2 regions of the Aliiglaciecola aliphaticivorans genome follow, and region 2 is predicted to be linked to the other one. Evidence: predicted binding sites of a transcription regulator. Region 2 holds the regulator's gene; the other holds the start of a gene.
What was found. Region 2 encodes sigma-54, which starts transcription at its own class of promoters, with help from an activator protein. Its sites were predicted from a motif close to GTTGGCACGNNNNTNGNNT; they were not measured.

Region 1 (7,513 bases), on a different contig from region 2:
ATGAAAAAGAAGAAGAAAAAAATAACCAGGAAGTATCATGAACAAATTAATCACCTTATTACTATCAATCAGTGTTTATGCAACCAGTGTATCTGTTCAGGCTGAAACCATTGGTGATGCCCTTAAAAACTGTGGGCAGGTGCAAAATAGTCTAAAACGTCTCGTATGTTATGACAAAATCGTTAATCAATTGAATAGTTACGGTGGCGTACAGGATTTGATGCAGGTACCCGCTCCTTTACCTGCTAACAAGCCGCCAACACAGCAAAACGTGAATTCTGACAATGTTAATCAGACACAACGCAATGCTGAATTTGGTAGACAGGCTAAACTGCCGGAAAACACTGATGACAAAATTTATGCGACTGTAGTGAGTGTCACCAAAGATGGGAAGAAGCGCGCTATCTTCAAATTGGATAATGGACATCTTTGGCGAGAACAAGAAGCTACTAACTTTAAAGTGAAGGCCAATGAAGTTATCTACATTGAACGAGGAGCTTTGGGCTCTTACCATCTAGGAAAAGACAGTCAAAATCGCCGAATTAGAGTAAAACGGATTAACTAATATTAGGATAACCAAGGTGGCTATTGGATAAAGGAAGTCACCTTGGGTTTCATCACTACAAAGATTTAAACTTACCTTTATAAATTTGTTCACTTGGATCTAACCCAAGATTACTGGATTGAGCAATTGTTTTAACAAAGGTGCTATTGATAAGCTGTCTAAAATTCCAGTAAATCTATTGGTAATTTTATACTGACTAAGGATTAGTAGTTTGCCACATTGGTTTGACATTGGTATCAATTTACCTGACAAGCGTTTGTCATTGCCAGACGTTGTTGAGCACGCCGTTAGTAAAGACGTAACGGGAATCATCTTAATTGGAACAGATGTTCAGCAAAGCATAGAGGTTCACTCCATCGCTCAACAATTCCCGCAAACTTTGTTTTCCACCGCGGGAATACACCCCCACAACGCAAAAGATGCTCCGTCTGACCATATACAGCAGTTAAGCCAATTGGCGTCAAACAACAAGATTGTTGCAATCGGTGAATGTGGATTGGATTTCAATCGTAATTTCTCTCCCCCGGCAACACAATTACGCATTTTTGAGCAGCAGCTAGAGTTAGCTTGTGAGTTACAACTGCCAGTCTATTTGCATGAACGCGATGCTTTTACTGAACAACATCGCTTGTTAAAAGCCTATTCATCTAGATTAGTTGGCGGCGTGGTGCATTGTTTTACGGGAAGCATTGTACAAATGGAAGCCTATTTAGAATTAGGGTTTTATATTGGCATAACAGGTTGGGTGTGCGATCCCAAGCGCGGAGAATCGTTAAGAGAAGCGGTGTTAAGGTTACCGTCAGATAGAATGTTACTTGAAACTGATTCACCCTATTTATTTCCAAAAACGTTAAAAGCAAAATCACGTAATAATCAACCGGCAAATATCCCGCATATTGCCGAATTTATTGCGAATTTACGCAATCAGGAACTTCAGGACTTGCAGCAAAGCTGTTGGCAAAATACTATGGATTTATTTGCAATAGGCGCAAATTTTGAAAACGATTAAGAACCAAGTGAGGATGCACAAAACTTGGTATGTTGGATTGGTTATTCTACTGGGCTTAATCAGTATATTTGCGATTGCAAAGCTTGGCTCGGCCAGCGATTATTTATTAGAGATAAACAGAGGTACTCTTTACCTCGAAGACACCACAAACTCCCTTTCAATAAAGCAGTTACAAAATTTTCAGAACGCCCAATGGAACCAAGAAACATCTGAGGTTTTAGCCTATGGCATGAGCAAAAAACCTTATTGGTTTAAGTTTTTCTTGCCAAATAATTTAAGTAGTCATCCTACCTTATTAGAAGTTAATTATGTCATGCTCGACAAAGTGGATGTTTGGTTTTTCAGTAATGGCAAATTAATTTCCGAGTATCACGAAGGGGACAGTTATCCCTTTAAATCTCGCCAGATAGAAAGTGAAAAATTACTCTTTCCCATTCCAGACTCTCAGAAAAGAGTTTCAGTGATTGTTAAAGTTGAAACTACCGGTACAGTAAAGCTGCCTTTGCGCGTGTGGGAGGAGAAACAGTATTTAATCTATTCCTCCGAGCAAAACCTGCTTTTAGGATTGTTTTTTGGTTTTATGGTGGCAATGGCCCTGAGCAATTTATTTTTCTACGTTTCCACCAGAAATCGCAGTTTTCTCAGTTATAGTTTGTATGTCATCTCTGTTGCATTAACCCTAGCCACTATGCATGGCGTAGGGTTCAAATACATTTGGCCTGATTGGGTGTGGCTACAAGGTCGCAGCGTTGGTATTTTTGCCACCCTCACCATTTTGTTTGCGTGTGTATGTACCCGACAATTGCTGGATGTGTACAAACATAGTCAAAACCTAGACAAAGTACTGAAATATGCCGTTTGGTGGTTGACTCTCTCGTTGCTTGCCAGCCTGATTGTTCCTTATTACTACTATATCATGTACTTTCTTGTGGCCTTGTGCCTGTCATCCATTTTGGTTTTTATTGTGTCGTCATTATTGATGCTGCGTGGTCTTAAACTCGCCCGTTTATATTTGCTCGCGTGGTCGGTTTTAATTGTGGCTGGTTTTTTAGCTGGATTAGAAAGTGCGAATTTACTCGATATCAACATTCCAGCACAATATTTTGTTATGCTAGGCGCGGCGATTAAAACCTTTATGTTAGCGTTCGTCTTAGTTATCTCATATACCAATCAACGTGACGAGCAATATCAAAACCAAGAGCTTGCTTTACTCGAAGAGCAGATGGCAAGAAAAGCCCAAGAAGAGGCGCTCAAGTTAAAAGAAGAAGCACAAGAGAGTCTAGAATACAGTGTTCAAGAACGAACGCTTGAGCTAGAAATAGCGTTGCGAGAATTATCTGAAACAAATAATGAATTAGAGCAGCAAACACGCACAGATAGCCTCACCGGAATTCGCAATCGTCAACATTTTGATAAAAAATTCCAAGCCGAAGCTCGACGTTGCCGACGTGAACGCTCAGATTTATCCTTAATTATGTTAGACATCGATCATTTTAAGAATATTAATGATACTTATGGTCACGTTGTTGGTGATGAAGTTATTAAAAAAGTCGCCAAAGTGCTAAAACAAAATCTAAAACGTACCACTGACGATGCTTGCCGGTACGGTGGTGAAGAATTCGCGCTTATTTTACCCAATACCGATTTTGATGGCGCTAAAGCCTTAGGGGAAAAGCTGAGAGAGTCCATCGAGAACACGGTCACTGAGGTGGATGATTTACAACTGAAAGTGACGATTAGTGCAGGTGTTGCTTCTACTATTGTAAATGGGGTAGATGATGAAAAAAGCCTGCTAGAAAGTGCCGACAAGGCCTTATACCAAGCCAAACGAGATGGTCGAAACAGGGTCAGAAGTATTCATTTACATCCCCGCGATATTGTTTAAGAGTTTAAAATTTAAAGAGGTACAGGTTTTTATGTTCGAACAAAAGTTTCCTGCTAATCGTATGAGAAGAATGCGCAGACATGATTTTACCCGTGAGATGATGGCAGAAAATACCTTATCCGTGAAGGATCTCATCTACCCTATGTTTGTTGTCGATGGAACACAGCAACGTGTCCCAGTGCCTTCTATGCCTGGTGTTGAGCGTTTATCAATAGATTTACTGGTGGAAGAAGCCAAAGAACTAATCGACCTCGGTATTCCGGCCATAGCGATTTTCCCAGTAACGCCGCTTGATATTAAGACAGAGTGTGCCAGTGAAGCATTCAACCCCCAAGGTTTAGCACAGCGAGCGGTAAGAGCACTGAAACAGAATACGCCAGATATTGCCGTGTTAACTGATGTGGCCCTTGATCCTTTTACGTCTCACGGGCAAGACGGTTTACTTGATGAGTCTGGGTATGTGTTAAATGATGAAACTTGTGAAGTACTAGTCAAACAAGCTTTATCCCACGCTGAAGCCGGTGCAGATATAGTGGCTCCTTCGGATATGATGGATGGGCGTATTGGTATTATTCGCCAGGCACTGGAACAGCATGGTTATATCAATACCTGTATTATGGCGTATTCAGCAAAATATGCGTCTAATTACTATGGTCCGTTTCGTGATGCTGTCGGCTCTGCTGGCAATATCAAAGGTGGAAATAAGCATAGTTACCAAATGGATCCGGCTAATTCCGATGAAGCTCTTCACGAAATTGGACTTGATCTAAAAGAGGGCGCTGACATGGTTATGGTCAAGCCTGGCATGCCCTATCTAGATATCGTTAGACGCTGTAAAGATACCTTCCAGGTACCTACTTTCGCCTATCAAGTCAGTGGTGAATACGCCATGCATAAAGCGGCCTTTGATAACGGTTGGTTAAATGAAGAAGCCGTGATTATGGAATCATTGCTGGCATTTAAACGAGCCGGAGCCAATGGTATTTTGACCTACTTTGCCAAGCAAGCTGCGCAGATACTGGCAAGGTAACTATTCGTTAAGCTACTCTACTACCAGCACCACTTTTCCTTAGTGGTGCTAATCCACCCTGGTCAATAATAGCCTTTAATTTCAAATAGCTTGCTCAACTTCAATAAGAGCTAAATGTGTAGGGTGTTGTGAAAAAAGCTTCAGCCCTAAGCGAATATAAGCTATCCCTATTACTGAAATACCAGCTCAGTCCTTTCCCACCCAGAGTAATCACTCAGAAAATGTGAAAAAGTTTCTAGATCCAGTGTACTTTTTGCAAATGAAACCTTATCCGGAATTCGTTTAAATGCTCCCATTCTAAATATTATTGTTAAAATTCAATTGGTTATAATTTGGTTTTAAGTTGGCATGTAAAGCGCATTACAAATATCGAACACAAACAAAAGGAGAATATTATGTTGAGCTGGGCACTAACATTTTTAGTTATCGCAATTATCGCAGCTGTATTTGGTTTTGGTGGAATTGCTGGAACTGCAGCTGGTATCGCTAAAATCATATTTTTTGTATTCGTAGTTTTACTTGTGATTTCCCTTATCGCGAATGCACTACGCGGTAAAGGTCCGAAAGTTTAGCGACCTTTATTAAAACCATTCAAATCAATTTATAAAAACATTAATTAAACGGAGAAACACATGACAAATTTTAAACTTACTCTTAAAGCACTATTCATTGCCGGTTCAGTATTTGCTATCGCAGCTTGTGAGCAAGGACCTGCAGAAGAGGCTGGTGAAAGTGTTGACGAAATGGTTACCGATGCAGGTAATGCTCTTGAAGATGCTTGTGAAGATGTAAAAGAAGGCGCAAATGCCGAAGATAAAGACTGTTAATTTTTAAAAGATTAACGTCTTATCAAGCAAACTGAAAGGGCTCTTAGAGCCCTTTTGAATTTTTAGATGAGGTGATTTATGGACATTAAATTAATTATTATCGCATTAGTTATTAGTGTAGGCTTTTTTGTAACATCCACAGGACTTTCTGGTGGCAGCCCGATTTACACCTTCTTAGCTTCTTTTGGCTTATTTATGATTATACTAGTCATTAGCATGCTACTGTTTGCCAAGAAAAATTCTAAAAAATAAATCGACTTATAAGCCTTCCTTGCTGTTTTAAGGAAAGGCTGACCTTCACCAATTCAGTGGAATTGGCTTTTAAAGGAGCTGTGAATGATCAACCTAGCCAGTCTAGATAAGCTTTTTGACTCCATAAAGACTAGTTTCTGGTTTGTTCCACTGTTAATGGTTGTGACCTCCATTTCTTCTGCTTGGTTAATGGTTTGGATTGATCACGCTCAAGCTTGGGGAAAACTCGATTGGTTACCTTTTTTATATGAAACAGAACAAAGCACGCTACTTTCTTTACTTAATACTATAGGCGCTTCAATGATCACGGTAACTAGCATCGCTTTTTCCATCACAATCGTGACCTTAACGTTAGCCTCCTCTCAATTCGGCCCCCGTTTAATTCGTAATTTTATGGATGACAGAGGAACTCAAGTCGTATTGGGCACCTTTATATCAATATTTTCCTACTGTGTAGTACTGATTTATTCCATGAGCCTGGACTCCAATCAGGGTATCAAAATGGGCTTAGCTATTATCTGGTGTCTTTTAGCTACCCTTTTTAGTGTGATTGTTCTTATCTATTTTATTCACCACGTTTCACGTTCAATTCAAGCAGATAATGTCATTAAAGAACTCTGCGACGAAATTAACCACGCCATCGAACCCTTATTATGCGGTGAACTGAGCACTAATTTGAGTGCCGAAACAAGGCGAAATTTTTCATATACTTTAACCATCTATGCTGAACAAAGCGGTTATTTGCAGCTTTTGAGTAATGATAAATTACTGGATATTGCCAGCGAACATGATCTCTTTATTGAATTTCATTGGCGTCCGGGACACCTAATAAATAAAGATGCAAAGCTGGCGACTTTGAATAGTTTAAAACCCATTGAGGACTCCCTAACTAAGGTAATTAATCAATGTTGTGTTATCGGCAGCAATCGAACACCGATTCAAGATCCAGAATACGCTATTCATCAAATGGTAGAAATTGCTGTGCGTGCCTTGTCTCCGGGGGTTAACGATCCTTATACGGCGATTACCTGCATAGATAAGTTATGTATGGTGCTTTGTAACATCGCACAGCAGGATTTACATTCAGGAAAATATTATGATCAACATGGTATTTTAAGATTGTCCCGCAATCCCTATGATTTTGAAGGCTTAGCGAATTCTGCGTTTGATCAGATTCGACAATACTCTGTTAGCTCTGTGGCGGTAAGTATTCGTCTACTCGAAAGTTTATTCCGGATTGCTTCGATAACTGATAAATCGGACATTTACTTAGTTATCCACCGTCAATTACAGGCTATTGAACAAGGAAAACTACATGTTCAATACACTGATAAGGATACTGAGGATTTCATTCAAAGCGCGCTTAAAGTTAAAAACCAGCTTAAAACCAAACCTTTTCAATCATGACGTTTGAATAGCTAGCAGTTCGACTGTCATAAACGGTCACTAGACAGATTGGCTGACCCCGATATGCATCCATAACAGTATATTGACTGTCATCAGCTCCTGATTTCAGTCTCCAATCTTGCAACTTCAACCATCTCAATTTCCTTTGCCAATAAGCTTATTAACTATCATTGAAAGTTAACTTTGTCCGGGGACCCACCAGGTTTAACAACTGATAACGGTTAACTATTGTTATTTTTCATGCTGTAGAAATTACATTTCAGTATTTCGAATCTACATAGGATTAGTTGGGAATAGTAGGTTATTAATAATATATTACAATAAAAACAGTGAGTTACGAGTTGGCATTGAATTGGCATTGTTAAAAGTGTCTAAACAAAAAGGAGAGACTGATATGAAACGTACTACTTGTTCACTAATTATAGCCGCTGCTTTATCAACTGCTTCAATGAGTGCTAACGCAGAAAACGACTGGTCAGATAACGCAAAAGATGCATGGATTGATGGTAAAGCTGAAACCACTTTATTGTTTAATGGC
Region 2 (7,513 bases):
TGGCATTGATGTAGCTATCGTGACTGGTCGCCAATCTGCCATTGTTGAAAATAGAATGTCTGCACTGGGCGTGTCATTGATAATCCAAGGTGTCGAGGACAAAAAAAATGCGGTGCAAAAGCTTAAAAATGGGTTAAATTTAAAGAAAGAAAATATCGCTTCGATGGGAGATGATATGCCCGATGTCGGCATGTTTGAACAAAGTAATGTATCAATTAGTGTTCCAAATGGTCACCCCTACGTAAAATCAGTGGCTGAGTATGTCACGCAAACACAAGGTGGAGCGGGTGCAGTGAGAGAAATATGTGACCTTATTTTGTTCGCTAATAATAAATTAAATCGTATATACGGTAGTAGTGTATGAATCGAATCACCCTAAGCATTGGCATTTTGTTTGTGCTAATCTTAATGGTATATGTACCAGGGTGGATGGGTTCAGATACAGAACAAACTAACTCTAATAGCGAAGATTCTTGGCAGCCAAATTACCAAGCGAGGAATATGCGCAGTACTCTTTACAATGAAAATGGCGAAGTGAACCATGAAGTTTTCGCCCTTAAAATGGAACATTATCAAATTCTAGGTTTCACCTTATTCAGCCATCCTAAATACACCATCTATGTTTCTGATGAACAAAATCCTTGGCATGTAGAAGCAGATGAAGGCACACTTTATGAGGACAATCGCATTCAATTAGAAACTGACGTAGAAATTAGAAGCCTTGATGATTCTGGATTTGTGCAAACAATTAGAACACAATTTTTAGAAATTAATTTGGTAGACAAAACAATGATGTCAGATGAGCCAGTTGAGATAAACGGAAAAGATTTTGTTGTTAAAAGTAATGGCTTTGTTGCAAATTTAACTACGCAGGAATATGAACTTAAAAATCATGTGCAAACTCAATATGCGCCTCGTTAGCGCCTTAATAACCAGCTTACTGTTTAGCACTGCTATATTGGCAGGTGAAAACGACTTTAATTTACCGATTAAAGTTGACTCTAAGTCAAACTTTTTTGATGGTAAAACCAAAACCTCTATTTTTAGAAAAGACGTTAGGATTACCCAAGGCTCCCTTGAGATTCTGGCGGATGAAGTTGAAGTTATCGCTGGCTTAGGTGAAGGTAAAGAAATATTTATTGCTCGGGGGGAACCCGCAAAATACAGTCAAACACTAGATGATGGCAGTAAAATTAGTGCTGCTGCCAATGAAATAAAATACCAAGTGTCTAATCGAACATTAACCTTAGTTGGATCAGCTGAATTGAATCAGGATAGCAGCCTTGTTAAAGGTGAATCCATTCAATTCAATATGGAGTTAGAACAATTAATAGCTGAAAGTGACAGCAATGCAGAAGGTGGTGTTACGGCTATTTTTCAACCTGAAAGTATTCGTAAACGTCAGGACGAAAGTGCAAACGAAGAATCCAAAAATTCAGAACAGCAAGACATTAACAAGTTGCAGGATGAACAACCTTAATGGCAACATTAAAAGCAACCAATTTAGCTAAATCATATAAATCTCGACAGGTAGTTCGTGATGTTAGTTTGGAAGTGTCTACTGGACAAATTGTTGGTTTGTTGGGTCCTAATGGTGCAGGTAAAACAACCACGTTTTATATGATTGTTGGGCTAGTACCTTTAGACAAAGGCGATATTTTTATTGACCAAACAGCGTTGACATTGCAGCCCATGCACATTCGGGCTAGAAAAGGAATTGGGTATCTTCCCCAAGAATCATCTATATTTCGTAAACTGACCGTTTACCAAAATATTATGGCAATTTTGCAAACCCGAAAGGAATTGAGTTCTGACCAGCGCGAAGAGCAAGCTGATGCATTACTCGATGAGTTTAATATAAATCACATTCGCAATAGCCTTGGCATGAGTTTATCTGGGGGCGAACGTCGAAGAGTAGAAATAGCACGGGCGTTAGCTGCCGCACCAGAATTTATCCTATTGGATGAGCCTTTCGCTGGAGTAGACCCTATTTCGGTGAATGACATAAAAAAAATAATTCAACACTTGCGTGACAGAGGTATTGGAGTATTAATAACGGATCACAATGTACGTGAAACCCTAGACGTGTGTGAAAAAGCGTATATTGTGAGTCATGGTGAATTAATAGCTTCTGGTACTGCAGAAGAAGTTTTAAATAATCAACAAGTCAGAGATGTATACCTTGGCGAGCAATTCAAGCTATAGTACAGGTATGTTGTTTTTAACCAAAGCTTTGTGGCTAAACAAGTAAGAATAAAAAAACTAAATGAAACCCTCGTTACAATTAAAATTTAGTCAGCAACTAACAATGACGCCTCAATTGCAGCAGGCGATACGTCTATTGCAGTTGTCAACGCTGGATTTACAACAAGAAATACAGGAAGCGTTAGAATCCAACCCCCTTTTGGAAGTAGAGGATGGTTCTGATGTCCCCACTGGGGATTCCGCTCTAGCAGATAGTAATGATAAATTCACTGAAGAAACCGTTTCCGCAAGTTCAGATTCCATTGACACTAACGAAGCGTTAGAAAAAGCGGATATACCAGACGAATTACCCATAGATAGTACCTGGGATGAATATATCAGTGCATCTTCAGCACCCGCATCTATTAGTGGTGGTAGCGGCGGGGATGATGATCAAGTTTTCCAAGGCGAAACCAGTGAAAACATACAAGATCATTTGTTATGGCAGATGCGGCTGACCCCTTTTTCAGAAGTTGATAACGCCATCGCCATTGCAATCATCGACTCAATCGATGAATCTGGATATCTCACCATTAGCACTGAAGATGTGCTTGCAAGTCTCGACCACGAAGATGTAGAGCTAGATGAAGTTGAATGTGTTTTAAAACGCATTCAAATGTTCGATCCTATTGGTTCCGGTTCAAGAACTCCCCAAGAGTGTCTAATGGTGCAAATGAATCAATTTGCGCCTGATACGCCATGGTTGAATGAAGCTAAATTATTGATCAGTGAATATGCAGACCTGTTGGGTAGCAAAGACTACCGAACACTAATGCGTAAAACGCGCTTAAAAGAAGATGAATTACGTGAGGCCATGCGCTTATTGCAAACCTTGAACCCTCGCCCAGGCAGCGCGTTAATAATTAGTGATTCAGAGTACGTCATTCCTGATGTTTCTGTAATGAAGAAAAATGGACGTTGGCAAGTAGAGTTAAATCCCGATAGCTTGCCTAAACTGAATGTGAATCAGCAGTATGCAGCTATGAGCCGCAACGCTAAAAACACCAGTGACAGCCAGTTTATTCGTTCACATATGCAAGAAGCCAAATGGTTTATCAAAAGCCTTGAAAGTAGAAATGATACGCTACTAAAAGTAGCCAACTGTATTGTTCAACAGCAAGTCGGATTTTTCGAGCATGGACCGGAAATGATGAAACCAATGGTGTTAAATGATGTCGCAGAAATGGTGGATATGCATGAATCAACCATTTCCCGTGTTACTACACAAAAATATATGCATACACCAAGAGGGATATACGAGCTGAAGTACTTCTTCTCCAGCCATGTGGCAACAGATTCTGGCGGAGAGTGTTCTTCCACGGCGATTCGCGCGCTCATTAAAAAACTTATTGCTGCCGAGCTTCCAACGAAGCCGCTTAGTGATAGTAAGATTGCTGATCTACTGGCCGACCAAGGCATAAAGGTTGCCCGTAGAACCATAGCAAAATACCGGGAGTCTTTATCGATCCCACCGTCTAACCAACGCAAGAGCCTGCTGTAGGCTCGACAACAGAAGGAATACGCTAATTATGCAAATTAACCTTACTGGCCATCATGTAGAAATTACAGATTCATTGCGAGATTACGTAGACAACAAATTTACAAAGTTAGAAAGGCATTTTGATCACATCAACAATGTCCATGTCATTCTCAATGTCGAAAAGCTTAATCAAAAGGCTGAAGCGACAGTTCATCTTAGCGGAGGGGAAGTGTTTGCAACCTCAGAACATAACGATATGTACGCAGCCATTGACGGATTAATCGATAAGCTTGATCGACAGGTGATCAAGCACAAGGAAAAAATCAAACGTCATTAACCTATATTAGATTATTTAATGGAAATTAAAGACATCCTTTCCTCTGACTGCACAAGTTGTGCAGTTCAGGGGACAAGTAAAAAACGAATTCTTGAAACTATCAGCCTGATAGCGGCAGAAAAGATTGACGGTATTGATCAGACTACCATTTTAAATAGTTTGGTAAATCGCGAAAAAATGGGTAGTACAGGAATCGGTAATGGTATTGCCTTACCCCATGGCAGATTAGCCGGCTTAAAAGACGTCGTTGCCATATTAATCACCAGTGATCCTTCCATCAACTTTGACGCCATAGATAACTGCCCTGTCGATATATTTTTTGCTATTTTAGTACCTGAAGATAAAGCTGCAGGCCATCTGCAAACCTTAGCAACCATAGCAACAAAGTTAAGTGACAAAGAGATTCTTAAACGTATCCGCAGCGCACAAGACAATAGCCAGTTATATGAGGCAATCGTTGCATGAAGCTGATTATTATTAGTGGTCGTTCTGGCTCAGGAAAGTCTATTGCACTGCGCTCTTTAGAAGATTTAGGTTATTATTGTGTTGATAATATTCCAGTTAATCTTCTGCCCACCCTGACCCATACGGTGATGGATGAGTATGATCAAGTAGCCGTCAGTATCGATGTGAGAAACCTTCCTAAGGTATCTGGTGAACTAGTCGAAATTCTTGATTATTTGCCAGCAAACTGGGATATGACCATCGTTTATTTAGATGCCAGTGATGACATGCTAATTAAACGTTTCAGCGAAACCCGCAGACTGCACCCGCTGTCACGTCAAAACAAATCCCTTTCAGATGCGATTCAAGCGGAAGGTCAATTATTAGCTCCTATCGCAGAACGTGCTGACTTATATTTAGATACTGACAAGCTTTCAGTTCACCAATTAGCGGAGTTAGTGCGAGAACGAATATTAGGCAAAAAGAGTTCTAGGCTGGTTTTAGTATTTGAGTCTTTTGGATTCAAATATGGCATACCCAAAGATGCAGACTACGTATTTGATGCACGTTTTTTGCCTAACCCCCATTGGGAACCCGATTTGAAACATTTGACGGGTTTAGATTCACCAGTAGAGATATTTTTAGGTTCCCAGCCAATAGTAACGAAATTTATTTGGCAAATTCAAAACCTCATATCGACCTGGCTTCCTCATTTAGAAAGAAATAATCGTAGTTACGTAACAGTCGCAATAGGCTGCACCGGTGGACAACATCGCTCAGTTTATGTTGCCGAGTCATTAGCAAAAACATTTTCAGCTTCTCACCCTGATGTGCAAATTAGACACCGAGAGTTAAACCGATGAACCGCTTCGAAAAACAAATCGTTATCGTCAATAAGCTAGGTTTACATGCACGAGCAGCCACCGAATTAGTCAAAGTAGCCAACCAATTTGACGCTGTAGTAACACTAGTTCAAGGTGAAAAATCAGCATCGGCAAATAGTGTGTTGGGTTTGATGATGTTGGAAAGCTCTCAAGGCAAAAAAGTCCAAGTTATCAGTGAAGGTGTAGACGCGGAACCGGCTCTGGCGGCGATTGAAAAGCTCATTGTAGAAAAATTTCACGAAAACGAATAACACGTCAGTTTTCAAGTTATGCAAATAATTGCTGACCTGTCGCCCGTAACCCTCTAAACTATTCATAATAGTAGTTTTTTCATCGAGCTGTACTCCATGGCTGAAGCATTAGAGGTTAAACACGCACAACGTCAATTGAAGGCTATCAATAAAGCCTTGGCCAGTGGCCGGTTTATGCATGTCCGCAAAACCATTCACGATTTGCCCGCTTGTGATATCGCTCTACTCCTTGAATCATCCCCAAGCAAGTCTAGAACCGAACTATGGGAAATGTTAGACGCCGATTTTTATGGTGATGTTTTAGAGGAGCTATCCGAAGATGTGCGCAACGGTATTATCGGACAAATGCTTCCCGATAAAGTGGTTGATGCCCTTGAAGATATGGAGATTGATAACTTAGCGGAAACCTTAAGCAGTTTGCCGCAATCCGTATCCAAAGACGTTCTCAAGTCCATGGATGAACAAGACCGTCAGCGAGCGGAAAAGGCCCTGTCATATGGCGAGGACACAGCCGGGTTCATCATGAATACCGATACCATTACCCTGCGCTCTGATGTGAATATTGACGTGATTTTGCGGTATTTACGACTCAAAGGCGAAATTCCCGAAAGCACTGACACTTTTTATGTGGTAAGCAGAAATGACACCCTCATTGGAACTGTACCTGTAACAGCGCTTCTCACCGCATTACCTGACTCCAGTATTGAAGATATTATGGATGAGGAAGCTGAGGCCATTCCAGTTGATATGGCTGAAACAGACGTAGCCAAATTATTTGAACGCTATAACTGGTTGTCCGCCCCAGTAGTCGATTCAAATCGACAATTACTAGGGCGAATTACTATTGACGATGTAGTGGATATTATTCGTGAAGACGCTGAACATTCCATGATGAGTATGGCCGGTTTAGATGACGAAGAAGATACTTTTGCACCCGTACTGCAAAGTACTCAGCGCCGCTCTGTGTGGCTTGCGGTTAATTTAGTCACGGCCCTGCTCGCCGCAGCGGTAAGCGACTTGTTTGAAGCGACCTTAAGTCAGATGGCGGTATTAGCCATCTTAAACACCATTGTACCGAGTATGGGGGGAGTTGCCGGTAATCAAACTTTAACACTGGTTATTCGCGGCATGGCTCTAGGTCATGTGAGCACCGATAACTCAAGGTGGCTAATAAGTAAAGAATTGGCCATTGGCTTTCTAAATGGAGCAGTTTGGGCAATATTAATCGCTTCCGTCATCGCCATTTGGAAACAAGATTGGATGTTAGGTGGCGTGATTGCATTCGCAATGATGATAAATATGGTTGCTGCCGGACTAGCTGGGGCTACGCTCCCCCTAGTGATGAAAAAATTAAAAATTGATCCAGCCCTTGCTGGAAGCGTCATTTTAACCACGATCACTGATGTGGTCGGTATTTTTGCATTTTTAGGCACTGCCACCTTGCTGCTTGTCTAGTCACTGGAGATAAAATTATTAAATCTACACCACAATTAGTCGGATTTATTATTGTGGCATTATTGGCTTTTGCTGGTAACTCTATTTTGTGTAGACTCGCCTTAGCAGAATCAAGCATAGACGCAACGTCTTTCACATTAATTCGCTTAATATCGGGCGCGGCAATGTTAATGCTAATCTTGGTTGTGAAAGGTAATTCCAAGCAAGTCAAAAAGAGTGGCACCTGGCCTGCTAGCTTGGCACTTTTCATTTATGCTGCTGGGCTTTCCTATGCTTATATTGAATTGGATACTGGCGTAGGTGCGCTAATTTTATTTGCTTGCGTACAAATTACCATGCTTATCATCAGTTGGTATTACGGAGCTCGCTTAACCTTAGTCGAGTCTTTGGGTGTCTTGGTTGCATTCGCCGGTTTCAT

Region 1: ACYVIL_RS09060 (DUF1328 domain-containing protein) is a predicted target of sigma-54. The motif match lies at 4,832-4,850, and genes of this name have one in related genera.

What each region holds. Positions count from the first base shown of each region.
Region 1 covers NZ_BAAGTF010000016.1:62,308-69,820, forward strand. The annotation lists gene tatC (twin-arginine translocase subunit TatC) at 1-41, shown strand, start outside; gene ACYVIL_RS09040 (hypothetical protein) at 38-565, shown strand; gene ACYVIL_RS09045 (TatD family hydrolase) at 777-1,574, shown strand; gene ACYVIL_RS09050 (sensor domain-containing diguanylate cyclase) at 1,561-3,459, shown strand; gene hemB (porphobilinogen synthase) at 3,491-4,489, shown strand; gene ACYVIL_RS09060 (DUF1328 domain-containing protein) at 4,885-5,061, shown strand; gene ACYVIL_RS09065 (hypothetical protein) at 5,122-5,316, shown strand; gene ACYVIL_RS09070 (hypothetical protein) at 5,395-5,568, shown strand; gene ACYVIL_RS09075 (DUF2254 domain-containing protein) at 5,653-6,975, shown strand; gene ACYVIL_RS09080 (BON domain-containing protein) at 7,370-7,513, shown strand, end outside.
Region 2 covers NZ_BAAGTF010000017.1:31,833-39,345, reverse strand. The annotation lists gene kdsC (3-deoxy-manno-octulosonate-8-phosphatase KdsC) at 1-364, shown strand, start outside; gene lptC (LPS export ABC transporter periplasmic protein LptC) at 361-921, shown strand; gene lptA (lipopolysaccharide transport periplasmic protein LptA) at 893-1,480, shown strand; gene lptB (LPS export ABC transporter ATP-binding protein) at 1,480-2,205, shown strand; gene ACYVIL_RS09255 (RNA polymerase factor sigma-54) at 2,267-3,745, shown strand; gene hpf (ribosome hibernation promoting factor) at 3,774-4,061, shown strand; gene ptsN (PTS IIA-like nitrogen regulatory protein PtsN) at 4,080-4,526, shown strand; gene rapZ (RNase adapter RapZ) at 4,523-5,368, shown strand; gene ACYVIL_RS09235 (HPr family phosphocarrier protein) at 5,365-5,640, shown strand; gene mgtE (magnesium transporter) at 5,737-7,095, shown strand; gene ACYVIL_RS09225 (DMT family transporter) at 7,149-7,513, shown strand, end outside.